Regions from separate parts of the Pseudactinotalea sp. Z1748 genome, predicted to be linked through region 2. Evidence: predicted binding sites of a transcription regulator. Region 2 holds the regulator's gene; the other holds the start of a gene.

Region 1 (7,433 bases), on a different contig from region 2:
CGGGGTGCCACTCGTGCCGGTTCACGCCCTTGAACCGGATCGGGCGTCCGTTGACGAGAACCTGGGCATCCTTGACCTCGACGCAGCGGAACCCGATGCGCAGCGTGAGGGTCTCGGCGTCGGTGGCTACGGTCGCGGTGTACAGTTGCGGCGACTCGGCGCTCCACGACTGCACCGGCCCCGCTTCGATGTCAGTACCGGCATCGCCCTCGATACCCAGTTCTGGGATGGCCACCCGCGCCGACGTCGCCCCTTCGGCCAGGTCGGCGTCGATCCGCAGCGTTCCGGTGCCGGTGGCGTGGTCATACCCCGCACGCACCCGGACGTCCTCGATGCCGCCCACCGGGCGTTGGCGCAGTGAGACCGAGCGGAAGATGCCCGAGACCCACCACATGTCCTGGTCCTCCAGGTAGCTGGCGGGCGACCACTGGTGCACCTGCACAGCCAGGGTGTTCGCCCCGGCGCGCAGGTGCTCGGTGGCGTCGAACTCGGCGGCCAGGCGCGAGCCGGTGGACCAGCCCAGCTCCACCCCGTTGACCCAGGCGGTGAAGATGGAGTCGACGCCCTCGAACCGCAGCACCCACCGGTCCCGGCCCGGGTCCTCGACGGTGAAGGTGGTGCGGTACTGCCCGGTGGGGTTGTCATGCGGCACGTGCGGGACGTCCAGCGGGAAGGGGTAGATGACGTTGGTGTAGGCGGGCGTGGAGTAGCGGGCCTGGCCGCGCGGAAGCAGGGTGCCGGCGGCGTCGCGCAGCCCTTCGATCTGCCAGGCGCTGGGCACGGTGATGTCGTCCCAGCCGGCGTCATCGAAGGCCTCCTCGGCAAAGCCGGCGATGGCGGCCTCCGCCCTGGGTGCGTAATGGAACTTCCAGATGCCGTCCAGGTCGATTACCTGGGCGCTGGTCCGGGCGGTGGCCCGGGGCGGGAGGCGCCCGGCGCCCGGGACGACGGTGGTGAGGCGTTCGGCCAGCTCCGTCGCGGCCGCGGCGGTGGAGGGGGTATTCGGGGCGGACACGGTGCCAACTCCTTGCAAAGTCGTCGCTCGGGGCTCGGCGGCGGGCCGGGTTGTTCACCCGCGCGGCCGTCGGGGCCGGTTCACGCCGCTGGTGCAACAGCCTATGGGGTGGTCCGCAGGCGGGCGCGGCGGGTGGGCCGGAGCGGACATATCCGTACTGCTTAATGTCCGTACTGCTCTATCCGCCGCAAGGCTTGTGCTGCCCTCCCTCGCGCGGCCCACGCGTCAGCCCCCCGCGCGAGAGGCCGATGCTGCTCCTTCCGGGCGCGCTAACCTGGGCGGCGATGCCACCGCCCCGATCCCGCTCTGCTCCGGGCCGGCCGACCACGGCCGTGCCCGAGGCCCTGCTCACCACCTGGCGGGCCGAGGAGACCGGCCCGGCCCAGGGGTGGGACTTCTCCGCGCTGGTCGGCCGGGTGGAGGAGTCCGGGGTTCCATGGGACCTCGATGTTCTCTACCGCGAGCGCCTCGCCGGCGCCCGGTCGGTCCTGGACATGGGCACCGGTGGGGGCGAGCACCTGTTGCGGTTCGTCGACCACCTGCCCACCGACACCATCGCCACCGAGGGCTGGGAGCCGAACGTGCCGATCGCCCGGGCGTCACTGGCCCGCCACGGGATGGAACTGGTGGTCTTCGCCCAGCCCAACGATGCGCCCGACCCGGTTCCGATGCCCTTTCCCGACGCTCGTTTCGACCTGGTGCTGAACCGGCACGAGTCCTACCACCCGCTGGAGGTGGCCCGGGTCCTGCGCCCCGGGGGGTACTTCCTCACCCAGCAGGTGGACGTCCGCGAGTTCGGTGAGGTCCGTGAGGCCTTGGGCGTGGGACCGCACGCTCCGGGCGTGACCTACGGGGTGCTGCGGGAGTGCCTGCTCCGGGCTGATCTGGAGATCGTCGACGGTTCCGAGTCGGTGGGCCACTACGCGTTCGCCGACATCGCCGCCCTGGTGGCCTACCTGCAGTTGATCCCCTGGCAGGCCCCGGCCGACTTCACCGTGGACCGCTATGCGCAGGCCTTGTACTCCCTGCACCAGCGCGGCCCGGCCCGGGGTGAACCGCTGCTCGCGGAGCGGCGCCGGTTCTGGCTGCTCGCACGCAAGCCTGCGCCTGCTCCCGAGCCGGTCGAGGACCATTGACACCCGTGGCTAACCCTGCCTCGGCGCGTTCGGGCGGTTCAGTGCCGGAGGTGTTCTGGATCTTCTTGCGCCTGGGTCTGACCAGTTTCGGCGGGCCGGTGGCGCACCTGGGCTTCTTCCGCACCGAGTTCGTCCAGCGCCGCCGGTGGTTCACCGACACCGCTTACGCCGACCTGGTGGCGCTGTGCCAGTTTCTACCCGGACCGGCCTCCAGCCAGGTGGGCATGGCGATAGGGCTGCAGCGGGCCGGTGCGGCCGGGCTAGTGGCAGCGTGGCTGGGGTTCACGCTTCCCTCGGCGGTTGTGTTGGTGGCCTTCGCCTTCGGTGTGCAGGCCCTCGATGCCTTCGGGCAGGGGTGGCTGGCCGGGCTGAAGGCCGCCGCCGCAGCCGTGGTGGCCCACGCCGTCCTGGGCATGGCGCGCACTCTGACTCCCGACCTTCGCCGCGCCCTCATCGCGGCGACGGCCCTCGTCGCCGTCCTGGCTGTGCCGCACCCGCTGGTGCAGGTCGGCGTCATCGTGGTGGCCGGGCTGCTGGGGCTGATCGTACTTCCCCGCGATTTCGGGGCGGAGGCCGACGAGGATGCCTCCGAGGTTGTCGAGGATGCCATCGAGTCCGGCCGGGACGACGCCGGTCCCGGTGGCGACAACGCAGGGGCGGGTCGGGACACCGCCGGATCCGGCCGGGCACGTGCGACCGACGGGCACAGCAGCGCCAGTGGCGGTCGGCGCGGGGCGACCAACGGGCACCGCAGCGTCGGGGGGCGCCGCATGCTGCCGGCGGTGAGCCTGGGCCTGTTCGCGCTGTTACTGGCTGCCCTGCCCCTGTTGGCCCGGTGGAGCGGCCACGGTGTGGTGGAGATGGCCGATGTGTATTACCGCACCGGCGCCTTGGTCTTCGGTGGCGGGCACGTGGTGCTCCCGCTGTTGCAGACCCAGGTGGTGACCACCGGAATGGTGGATACTGAGGCGTTCCTGGCCGGTTACGGCGCCGCGCAGGCGGTGCCCGGCCCCCTGTTCACCTTCGCGGCCTACCTGGGCGCAGCGAGTTCGGTGCCACCGTCGGGCATCCTCGGTGCGGCGGTCGCGCTGGTGTCGATTTTCCTGCCCTCGGCGCTACTGGTGCTGGCGCTGCTGCCGTATTGGGACCGGTTGCGCCGTCGGATCCGGGTGCGCCGGGCGCTGGCCGGGGTGAACGCCGGCGTGGTCGGGCTGCTCGCGGCGGCCTTGGTGAACCCGGTGATCACCCAGGGCATCACGACCCTGTGGGGGCTGGTGATCGCGCTGGCCGCGTTCGCCGCATTGGCATGGTGGAAGGCCCCCTCCTGGGCGGTGGTGCTACTGGCAGCACTGGCGGGGTTCGCGCTTCTGTGAGTCGCGGACATCCCGCTCGGGCTCAGGGGCGGATGGTTGTTTCCCCTCACGGCCCGGGCTCAGAATGGCGGCGGGTCGGTGCTGGTCGGGAACTCGCCTGGGTCGCTGGTGGCGGGAGGCTCCGCGGGCAGGTCGAGTGAGGCGGGCGGACCGGGTAAGTCGGGCGAGCCGGGCACATCGTGATGGTTCGCCGAGCCGGCCGAGCCGGTTGGGTCAGGCCGATCCGGCGGGTCTGGCGGTTGCAGCCCGGCGAGGATGGTGGTGATGTCCTCGGCGCGTTCGGCGCAATCACAGGCGCCGGGCCGGGCATGGGCGGGGGTCCGGCACTTCGCTCGTGCCCATTCGACTTCGCTGACTACCCCGGGTGATAGCGGGGCGGACCCGGTGAACAGTTCGGGTTGGTCGGCGTGCTCGACACGCATCGTCTGGAGTTGCCGATGCAGGACCGGTAACTCGTGGGCGGGGTCGACGACCTGCGCGGCGCGGGTGTAGGTGTAGCCGAGCGGGGAGGTCCAGCGGGTGTCGCCGGTGGCCGGCTCACGAGTGATGCGCCAGGCTCCGGCGGTCTTCAGCCCGTGGTGGCGTGCGCACAACAGGTGCAGGTTGCCCTGATGCGTCTGTGCCCACGCCGGCCGGTCGAAGGTGAAAGGAACGATGTGGTCGATCTGGCAGCGGCGTCCTGGCTGGCGACAGGTCGGGAACCTGCAGGTGACATCACGGGCGAGGATGAACTCCCGTAGCGTCGCGCCGGGCTGGTAGGAGTCGCACGCGAGAACCCCCATCGCGGCTAACGCTGCCGCCGGATCGTCATGGACGCCCGGCCGCGATGGGACGCGCTCCGGCGCGGCTCGCCGCTGGGCAGCCCGCTCCCCTGTGGTGTGCTGTGCTGCCGCCGGCGGCGGTTGTGCGGTGCCATCGACCGGGTCGGTGGGCAGAACCTGGCTGGTGACCTCGACGGTGCCGACGAGATGACGGATGATGTCGGCGGACAACGGCCCGTGCCCGGCCAGGTATCCCGGAGCATCGTCGTGGCCGTCCAGGGTGGATTGGGCCACGGTGAAGACCATCTGCGGGCGCTTACGGTGCTGCGTGGGAACCTCCTGCCCGTCGGGGGTGGTCCCGCTACTGAGAATCTGTCGGATGATCGCCATGAACGCGTCCACCCGCCGGGCGGCGATCGGACGCTCATCCTCCGGACCGTCCTTCACCGCCAGCGCGTCGAGCACACTCATCGCCGCAGCCGCGTCCACGGCCGGTAGGTAGAACGTCAGGTACGCCATCCCATCCTCGGCCGGCTCGGCGCGCACATACCGGTCCTTGACCGCTTCTTCGTGGCGCGCCTGGGCATTATCGGCATCCACCGCCAATGCCGCCGCCTGCAACCGGTGCCGCAGTTGGCCCACGGTCAACCCCGGCGCATCCGGCAGGATCGTTCGGTGGATCGCCCGCCCCTGCCCCGGCGGCAACGTCTTGACCGCATCGAGGAACACCCGGGCTTTGGGGAGGTCGATCTCGCCACCGAGTAAGGCGAAGTGCACCTCTGAGTACTGATCCAACGCCGCGGCACGATCCAACCGTCCCTCGGCCGCCCGGGTCGACAGCGCCATCCGTGCCGCGATCTCCTCACCCCAGCCCGACCGCGAAGGGACCTGTAACAGGGCCTGCAGGATCTCGGACTCGATCCCGTCGATGTTGGACCGCAACTGTGCGCACGCGGCGGCCATCTCGATCAGCACGCCCGGCTCATCCGGGGCCGCATCGAGGTAGGTCTTCAGTCGCTTGAACCGCTCCCACCCGGTCAGCGGCGCACCCAGGTACCGGGCGGCCGCCTCTCGTGCCGCCGGACCCCGCCCAGGGACGGAGTACCCCGGACTCGACGCCGATGTGGTGGACATGAAGACCACGCTAGACCCGACCACCGACATTCCTCGAACGTGCGTATGACCATGGATTGGTCTGCCCTCCGTCGGATCTCGGCACGACACCACCTCGCGATCAGCGCCCGTTCCCTGCCCCCGGAGCAGTCCGACATGCTTGAATCGAGTGATGAGCAAGAGCGGCGGTGACGTGCACATCGCGCTGCTCGGGCCGCTCCAGGTCTGGATCGACGGCGAACAACGGCCGATCACCGGGCCGATCCGGCGGGCGCTGCTGGCGGTGCTCGCCCAGCATCCGGGCGAGGTGCTGAGCGTGGACCTGCTGTGCGAACTCGTCTGGGACGGTGCCCCGCCGGCGACAGCGGAAAGCGCGTTGCGGGTGCACGTGTCCCATCTGCGCAAGATGCTCGGCCGACCCGATCTGCTCGAGCGGATCGGCACCGGGTACCGGCTCGCGATCACCCGGGATCAGGTCGATATCGCCGGATTCGACCAACACACCAGATCCGGCCGGGAGGCCCTCCACTCCGGCGACCTGCAACGGGCCGGACACGAACTAGGGGCGGCGAAGGGCCTCTGGCGGGGCCTGCCGCTGGCCGATGTCCGCTCCGGCGCCACCGCCGAGATCGAGCGGATACTGACCCAGCGCAGCGAACTCAACGTGGACCTGGCCGAACTGCAGATGCGCACCCAGGGCGCGAATGCCGACACCGGCGATCTGTCCGCACTCACCGTGGAGCGCCCGTTCGACGAACGCGTCTGGAGTCTGCTGATCACTGCCCAGTACTGGAACGGGCGGCAGGGTGATGCCCTGCAGACGTACCACCGCGCCGTGGCGGCGCTGGATGAGGAGCTGGGCGTGCAACCCACCGCCGCGCTGCGCCGGCTCCAGGAGCAGATCCTGCGGCACGATCTGGCGTTGGATCCACCGGCCGCTGCGAACGTGGACCTGCCCGTGTTCGCGACCTCCTTCGTCGGTCGATCCGCCGAGATCGAGGCACTCACTGCCCTGGTCGGCCGGCACCGCATCGTCACCCTCACCGGCTTGGGCGGGGTGGGCAAGACGCGGCTGAGCGTGGCCACGGCGCAGGCGGCCGCGGCTCGCTTCAGCCACGGCGTCGTCTTCGCCTCGTTCGAAGCCCTGGAGGATCCCGCACTGGTTCCCTCCGCCGTCGCTGCCGCTCTGGGCACTACCGCTGCCACCGTCGAGGAGGTTGCGGATGCGCTCGACACCAGGGAACAACTGCTCGTGCTCGACAACTGCGAGGACGTGGCCGAGGCGGTGGCGGACATGGTGTCGCGGCTGCTCGCCGCCTGCCCCCGGGTACGGGTCCTCGCCACCAGCAGGGTCCCGTTGAACGTCATCGGTGAATCGGTGTGGGTCACGCCCATGCTGGAGGTCTCCGGGGACGGGCCGGGCGCATCGGAGGCGGTGCGGCTGTTCCTGGAGCGAGCACGCCAGGCAGGCCCCAGCACCGTGTTGCCGGACCCCGACGACCCGCGCCTGCAGGAGGTGGCTGCCCTGCTCGGCGGCCTCCCGCTGGCGATCGAACTGGCCGCCGCCCAGTGCGGCGTGCTCACCGTCTCGGACGTGATCGGTCAGTTGCAGCGGAATCTGGGTTCGGCCGCCTCGGAGCGGGACCGGCCCAGCCGGCACCAGTCCATGGAGGTGGCACTGACCGGGACGCTGGAGCACCTGCGGCCCGCGGCCCGGGAGTTGCTGAGTCGCATGCGCATCTTCCGCAGTCCGGTAGGCGTCGAGGCGATCGAGGCGGTCTGCTCCGGCACGGCGGTGCCGGCCGGGGACGTTCCCAGGCTCCTCGCCGAACTCGCGCACGCGGCCGTGGTGGTCGCCGACCTCAGCGGTGAACGCGGCCGGTACTCGTTACTGCCCCCGGTACGCCGTTCGGCGCCACAGGTGCTCTCTCGCATGGGTCATGCCCCACCGGAACTGCAGACCCGCCATCTGGAGTACCTGGACCATCAGGTCCGGGAAGCCGTGACGCACGTGGGCGGCCCCGGCGAGGCGTCG
Region 2 (7,433 bases):
GACCCGATCCGCCAGGCGCGCCAGGAGGTGGTGGCTGCCGGAGGTGGCAACGGCTTCATGGCGGTGGCTGCCAGCCACGCGGCTCTGCTGTTGGCCCAGGGCGCGGGCCGGCTGGTGCGTGGGGTGGCCGATCGTGGCGTGGTGGCTGTGCTCGACCCCCGGCTGCGAACGGCGCGCTACGGCAGTTTCCTGGCCAAGTCGCTCCCGCCGCTGTGGCCCACCACCGACGGTGACCTGGTCCGGGCCGCGCTGCGCAGGCTGTCCGGTGGTGGGGAGGCACCGGCATGACGTTCGGTTTCCGCGTCCGGCCCTACCTGCACGCACCGAGCAGCACCGGCATGACGATCATCTGGTTCTCCCACACCGATGAACCCGGAGAAGTCGTTGTGACCGGACCGGGCGCGCCCGGGCCGGTCACGTCCCGGCCCGAGGCCCTCGACGTGTTGAGCCCTACCGAGGCCGAGCGCACCGAACTCATCGAGGGTCTGGCGCCCGGCTCCTGGCTGTACCCGGACGGGAACGTCCGCCACGTCGTCGTCCTGACCGGATTGCGGCCACACACGCGGTACGCCTACACGGTCACCCAGGACGGCGAGCAGCACCGTGCCGCCTTCCGCACCGCTCCCACCGACGGGTCCTGGCAGCAGATTCACCTGGTGGCGCTCTCGGACTCCGAGACCGCACCGGCCGGGCGGGTGACGCATCGCTCCTGGCCGGCCGGCCCCGGCGGGGAGTCCCGCCCCGACCCGCACGGCTTGTGGCGGGAGGTCTTCGGCGTGGCGGAGCACACCGCCGGCCGGCCCGTCCTGCGCTACCCGCTCACCAAGACGGAGGGCTACCGGGCGGTGGTGAGCATGATCGCCCAGGAGGAGGCGGACCTGATCCTGCATCCCGGTGACCTGGTCGGCGGCGGGGGCTACCAGCCCGCCTGGGATGAGTTCTTCACGATCAACGCCCCCTCGGGCCTGCTCTCGCGGGCACCGCTCCTGCCTGCGCTGGGAAACTGGGAGAACTTCGGCGCCCGCAACGGCCGGTACGGCACGCCGTCGGACCGTTCCCCGGTGGTGCGGGCCCGGGCCAAGTACCACGCCCACTTCCCGGGCCCGGACGGGGCGAGGGGCCGGGGCTACTACCGCCTCGACCACGGACCACTCACGATCCTGACGCTGGACTCCTCGAACGGCGAGCCCGACGACCATCGGTCCCGGTACGCCCAGCCCCTCACCGGACGGGCCTACCGAGGCCCGGGCGCCGATACCCAGGACCACTTCACCGCAGCGGAGTACACCGCCGCCGGTGGCACGGACCTGAACGACATCGCCCCCGGCAGGCCGCAGTGGCGCTGGGCCGAGGAGAATCTGGCCGACGCCCGGGCGCAGGGCCGGATCATCCTGGTCCAGTTCCACCACGTGCCCTACTCCAGCGGCGCGCACGGCCTACCGATGGATCACGAGTTCTCTACCGGCCAGGGCGGGACCCCGATGCGCAGGTTCCATCGGATGTTCAGTGAATTCGGCGTGGCCGCGGTGCTCTGCGGGCACAGTGAACTGTTCGAGCGCTCGGTAGTGCCCGACGGCGACGAAGGCTCACCCGGGGTGCTCTACTACGACGTCGGTGTGGCCGGGGACAGCCTGGGTGGCGAACTGCGAGGGGGTGATGGGGAGCTCCTGCGGTACAACCCGCACCGGGCCTGGACGGCCGACCAGGACGCTCCGGAGCGCTGGGAGGTGGCCGGCGACGGCAACCCGGTGCTGCGTGAGGGTGGCAAGCACTACGGCTACCTGGACATCAATCTCGAGCGCACCGGGACCGGAGCCCGGTTGACGCTGCAGCCGATCCACGCCTTCCCGGTCCTGGACTCGCACTACCGGGTGCTTCGGATCGAGCGACGCACCTACGACGACGAGGTGTGCCTGCGGATCGGACCGGACGGGCGGGTCACACCGAGCGCAGGACGCTGACCACCCGGCCCAGGATCTGGGCGTCGGATCCCTCGATCGGGGAGTAGGCGGAGTTGGCCGGCATCAGCCAGACCTCGCCCTCGGTGCGCTTGAGCGTCTTGACCGTGGCCTCACCGTCGATCATCGCCGCGACGATCTCACCGTTCTCGGCCACCGGCTGCTGACGCACCACGACGAAGTCGCCGTCGCAGATCGCGGCGTCGATCATCGAGTCGCCGGTGACCTTGAGCAGGAACAGGTCGCCGTCGCCGACCAATTGGCGCGGCAGCGGAAAGACGTCCTCCACCGACTGCTCGGCCAGCACCGGGCCGCCCGCTGCGATCCGCCCGACCACCGGGACGTAACTGGGCGAGGCGTCCACCTGCTCCTCGGAGTCGGTGCTGAAGAACTGTTTCGGGCCGCGGGCCGAAGCCGGTGCCGGGCTCTCTTGCGCCGGAGCCGTGCCGTGGGGATCCAGGATCTCGATCGCGCGGGTGGAGATCGGGTCCCGGCGCAGGTACCCCTTCTCCTCCAGGACCTGGAGCTGGTACTTCACCGATGACGGGCTGGCCAGGCCCACGGCGGTGCCGATCTCGCGCATCGTCGGCGGGTACCCCTTGGTCTCGATATTGGTGCGGATCGAGTCCATGATCCGCTGTTGCCGGGCGGTCAGACCGGGGGAGTGGCCGGTCTGGTCCGGGTGCTGCTGGCTGGCGTCCTTGGGTCCCTCGGCCATCGTGTCCTCCTGCGGTTCGGTGCGGTTGCGAGCGGCTCTGCCATGGTCCCGTCACCGCGATGTCAGGGGTCGGTGGTGGGGTGTTCCCCATGACGTTCCCAAGCCTAGGCGTTACGGCGCCGAACAGGAAACATCTGTTCGACTGGCGTGTCGACTCTATCGAACGGCTGTGTTACTGTCCATACATGTGTTCGCAGAACATCAGTTCGAGGATCGGCCGGTTGCCAGTCCCGGACGTGGCCCGAGGAGTAATCCGATGAGTGCACTGGCGATCCACCCCAGCACCTCGACCCGGCGGGCAGCCCTGCGGCGGTCGCGGACGCGCCCCTGCGGGCACGCCGGACCTGCACGTAACTCGACCTGTCACCTCAGCGTGGTTCCCGCAGTCTCCTCGGCACCCGGAGCGGCTTCGGCCCCGGAGGCCCCGAAGGCTGCGCCGCAGCGCGACGGGCTGAGTGCCCTCGTACCCCAGCGGACCGAGGGCTCGGTCGGCCGGACCCGTCCCGTGACGCCCCTGGTGGCAGCACCGGTTCGCCCGGCGGCACCGGTTCGCCCGGCTGCACCGGTTCGCCCGGCCAGGGCGCGCGAACACGCCCCCCTGCGGCTGACCACCCGCGGACGGCGGGTACTGGTCGCGCTTGGCTTCGCGCTGGCGATCGCCGTGGGCGGTGGGCTCGGCACCCTGCTGGCCCCGGATGCGCAGACGCCGGCCGAGGTCTCCACCGTGGTGGTCCAGCCGGGCGAGAGCCTGTGGGTGATCGCGAGTGAGATCGCCGATCCGGGGCAGGACCTGCGCCAGGTGGTGGAGACCATCCGCGGCATGAACGGGCTGGAGCACTCCACCGTGCACGCCGGCCAGGAGTTGAGCGTCCCGTAGGGCTGAGGAACCCGCTGGAGGGCGACGTCCCACACCGGTAGCCATATGTGGCATTGTGTGTGCACCGAGCACGCCGTCACCAAGCCGGGAAGGGACGCGCCGATGCATTGCCCGTACTGCCGTAACCCCGACTCGCGGGTGGTGGACTCCCGCACCGCCGACGATGGCGGCAGTATCCGCCGCCGGCGGCACTGTCCCGAGTGCTCGCGCCGCTTCACCACGGTGGAGAGCACCAGCCTCACGGTGATCAAGCGATCGGGGGCGATGGAGCCGTTCAGCCGGGAGAAGGTCGTGGCCGGGGTGAGCAAGGCGTGTCAGGGTCGCCCGGTCTCCGCCGATGACCTGGCGCTGCTGGCCCAGCAGGTGGAGGAGTCCATCCGCGCCACCGGCGTGGCCGAGATCGACTCCCACGAGGTCGGTTTGGCGACGCTGGGGCCGCTGCGGGCGCTGGACGAGGTGGCGTACCTGCGCTTTGCCAGCGTCTACCAGAACTTCACCTCCCTCGAGGACTTCGAGGCTGCGATCACCGCGTTGAAGTTGGACCGCAATCCTGCCTCGGAGCAGTACGCCTGAGGTTGCATGGCCGGGGGTTTATCCGCTGGCGTGTTCGCGCCGGACCCGGCAAGGTTGCGGATGAGCCACCCCGGGACGAGGTCCCGGTCCGTGGTGAGTTCAGGGAGGACTGTTGATGTCATCGAAGAAGAACGGATCCGAAAGCCCCGATCGGCTGATGGCCGATGCCAAGGCGAAGATGCGCGAGGCGCTCGATCGCAAGAACGCGGGTGAGCACCCCACCGCAGATGGAGTCCGGAACACCGGGTCGGTGCACGGGCCGGAGGTGGTCGGCGAGCCCAAACGGACGTTCCGGCCGCGTAAGACCGGCTGAGTTCCTCGCTCGGTGCCCGGTCCGAAGGGTGCCTAGACCGACCCGTTGAGTTCGCGGACACTGATGGTGCCCTCGATCTCACGAAGGTGGTCCCTTGCCTGCCGCGGCAGGGTGCCGCTGATGTCGGTCACCGAGTAACCCACGTCACCGGTGGTGGCGAGCATCTGGGAATCGATGTTCGCCCCACCGGAGGACAACGCCTGGTTCACCGCGGCCAGCACGCCGGGCACGTTCCGGTGCAGGTGGGCGATGCGCTGGCGACCCGGCCCGGGCGTGTCCAACGTGAGCCTGGGCAGGTTCACGCTCAGGGCTGTGGAGCCCGAGCGCATGTAGTCGCGGAGTTTTCCGGCCACGAACACCCCGATGTCCTGCTGCGCCTCCTCGGTGGAGCCGCCCACGTGCGGGGTCAGGATCACGTTGGGCAGCCCACGCAGTTCGGATTCGAACGGGTCGCCGTTGCGCTTGGGCTCGTCGGGGAAGACATCCACCGCGGCGCCGGCCAGATCCCCGGCCCTGATCGCATCGCGCAGGTGGGCATAGTCCACCAGGAACCCGCGGGAGAGGTTGAGGAAGATGGCACCGTGCTTCATCCTGGCGAACTGCGCCGGCCCGAACATCCCGGCGTTACCGGCCCGGCCGTCGACATGCAGGGTGACCACATCGGAGACCTCCAGCAGGGAATCCAGGTCCGGCATGCGGCGGGCGTTGCCGAGGGCGAGTTTCTCGGCGCTGTCGTAGAAGACCACCCGCATCCCCAGGGCCTCGGCGACGACGGAGAGCTGGGTGCCGATGTTGCCGTACCCCACGATGCCCAGGGTGCGCCCACGCACCTCGTGCGCACCGTTGGCGGACTTGTCCCACAGGCCCGCGTGCAGTGACTTGTCCTTCTCGGTCAACCGCCTGGTGAGCGCGATGATCTCGGCCAGGGCCAGTTCCACGACCGAGCGGGTGTTGGAGAACGGGGCGTTGAAGGCGGCCACCCCGTGGTGGACGGCGGCATCCAGATCGATCTGGTTGGTGCCGATGCAGAAGGCACCGATCGCCTGTAGGTCCGGACTCCGCGACAGGACGCGTTCGGTGACGTTGGTCTTGGACCGAATGCCCAGGACGGACACACCTGCCAGGGCCTCGATCAGTTCGTCCTCGTCCAGGGAACCGGGCACGGTGGAGACGTCCGCGCCGGATCCCTCGAGTAGATCGAGTGCCAGGGGATGGATGTTCTCCAGGAGCAGTGCCTTGACCACAGTGCTCATCGTCCTTCTTCTTCCTCGCCGGTAGCCAGGCGTCTCATCTGTCGGACATCGGCTGGTCCATTGCGGCTGCGAAACCGGGCGGCAGTTCCTCGGCGTGCACCACGTGCAGACGCTGGGTGGGCCGCGTCATCGCCACGTAGAGATCCGCGGGCTCGCCCTCGGCCAGGATCGCCCCGGGCTCGGCCACGATCACTCGATCGAACTCCAGTCCCTTGGCCCCGGACGGATCCAGCAGCACCACTTGAGCGGTCAGGTCCACCGGGCCGGCCGGGATGTCCAGCACCCTGCTCAGTTCATCCTGGCGGGCTGCCGCGGTGATGACGGCCACGGTGCCCTCGCCCACGGCGGCCACTTCGTCCTCCAGCACCGCTGCCACGGTCTCACCGAGGCTGTTCGCTGCGGTCAGGACCAGTGCGTCGGGGACCTCGCGGGCCGATTGCAGGGGTGCGGGCGGGTGCTTGGGATCGGCGGCGGTCACAGCAGCCCGGGCCGCCCGCATCACCGCGGCCGGCGTGCGGTAGTTCACAGTCAGTTCGGCGACCCGCCAGTCCCGGCGGAGCATCGTGTCCAAGCGCTGGGACCACTCGCGGGTACCTGCGGGGGAGGAGGTCTGTGCGACGTCGCCGACCACCGTCATCGACCGGCTGGGGCAGCGTCGCAGCAGGGCCCGCCAGGCCATCTCCGAGAGCTCCTGTGCCTCATCGACCACGACGTGCCCGTAGGTCCAGGACCGGTCCCGGTAGGCGCGTTCGGCGGTGGTCAACCGTGGCCCCGCCTCAGCGAACCGTCCAGCGAAGGTCTCCGCCGACACCAGATCGCGGGCAGCGACGGGATCGTCACTGCTGCCGACCGAGGCGAGAACCTCCCGGGCGTAGGCGACCTCCTGCTCCCGGCGCGCGGCCTCCATGCGCGCCTGGGCGCGCTCGGTCTCGTCATCGGAACCGATGAGTTCGGCGGCCTCGTCGATCAGGGGGATGTCCGCCGTCGTCCACTCCGACCCGACCGGCCGCACCAGCACCTCGCGGTCGGCCGCCGGCATCCGTCCGGCCACAGCTTCGAGTTTGTGGGGTTTGGCGAACAACTCGGCCACCAGGCCGGTAGCCGTCAGTGGCAGCCAGCACAGGTTCAACGCCACCCGCACGTCCCGGGCACTGCGGATCTCCTCGACCACCTCGGCCGGTTCCTCCCCGGCGCCGCCGATCTGCTCCAGGTACTGGGTAGCCAGTGAGGTCAGCATCGCGCGGACGAACGTGACCCGGGCCCGGTTGTGCGGGTGCCCGGACCGTCGGGCGCGGGCCTGAGCCTCCCGCACCTCATCCGGTCGCAACTGCAGCACCACCGATCCCACCTTGAGTTCCTGGGGCCCCAGCACCCGCTGCTTGGCCCTGACCGCCCGGGAGATGATCCCTGCCCAGGCGCGGCGCCCCTTGATCCTGGCGACCCGCGGTTCCTCGATGGCGGTGGCGCTGATCCCAGGAATCAGATCACCCAGCGTCGAGGAGACCACCCCGGTCTCGCCCAGGGCTGGCAGCACCTGTTCGATATAGCGCAGGAACACCCGGCTCGGGCCGATGAGCAGCACGCCGGAGCGTTCCAGGCGTTCCCGGTGGGAGTACAGCAGATAGGCCGCCCGGTGCAGGGCCACAGCGGTCTTGCCGGTGCCCGGGCCGCCCTGGACCACCAAAACCCCGCCCAGGTCGGAGCGGATGATCGCATCCTGCTCGGCCTGGATCGTGGCGAC

What was found. Region 2 encodes LexA, which represses DNA repair genes until DNA is damaged. Its sites were predicted from a motif close to TCGAACANNTGTTCGA; they were not measured.
Region 1: ACO0LU_RS02695 (DUF222 domain-containing protein) is a predicted target of LexA. The motif match lies at 5,453-5,468, and genes of this name have one in related genera.

What each region holds. Positions count from the first base shown of each region.
Region 1 covers NZ_JBMPQB010000001.1:564,056-571,488, reverse strand. Annotated here, with positions in the region: gene ACO0LU_RS02710 (glycoside hydrolase family 2 TIM barrel-domain containing protein) at 1-1,015, opposite strand, end outside; gene ACO0LU_RS02705 (methyltransferase domain-containing protein) at 1,300-2,151, shown strand; gene ACO0LU_RS02700 (chromate transporter) at 2,157-3,524, shown strand; gene ACO0LU_RS02695 (DUF222 domain-containing protein) at 3,584-5,419, opposite strand; gene ACO0LU_RS02690 (BTAD domain-containing putative transcriptional regulator) at 5,571-7,433, shown strand, end outside.
Region 2 covers NZ_JBMPQB010000004.1:161,055-168,487, forward strand. Annotated here, with positions in the region: gene ACO0LU_RS10770 (ATP-dependent DNA helicase) at 1-288, shown strand, start outside; gene ACO0LU_RS10775 (metallophosphoesterase family protein) at 285-1,961, shown strand; gene lexA (transcriptional repressor LexA) at 1,939-2,676, opposite strand; gene ACO0LU_RS10785 (LysM peptidoglycan-binding domain-containing protein) at 3,050-3,553, shown strand; gene nrdR (transcriptional regulator NrdR) at 3,656-4,126, shown strand; gene ACO0LU_RS10795 (DUF5302 domain-containing protein) at 4,242-4,439, shown strand; gene serA (phosphoglycerate dehydrogenase) at 4,472-5,683, opposite strand; gene ACO0LU_RS10805 (HelD family protein) at 5,727-7,433, opposite strand, start outside.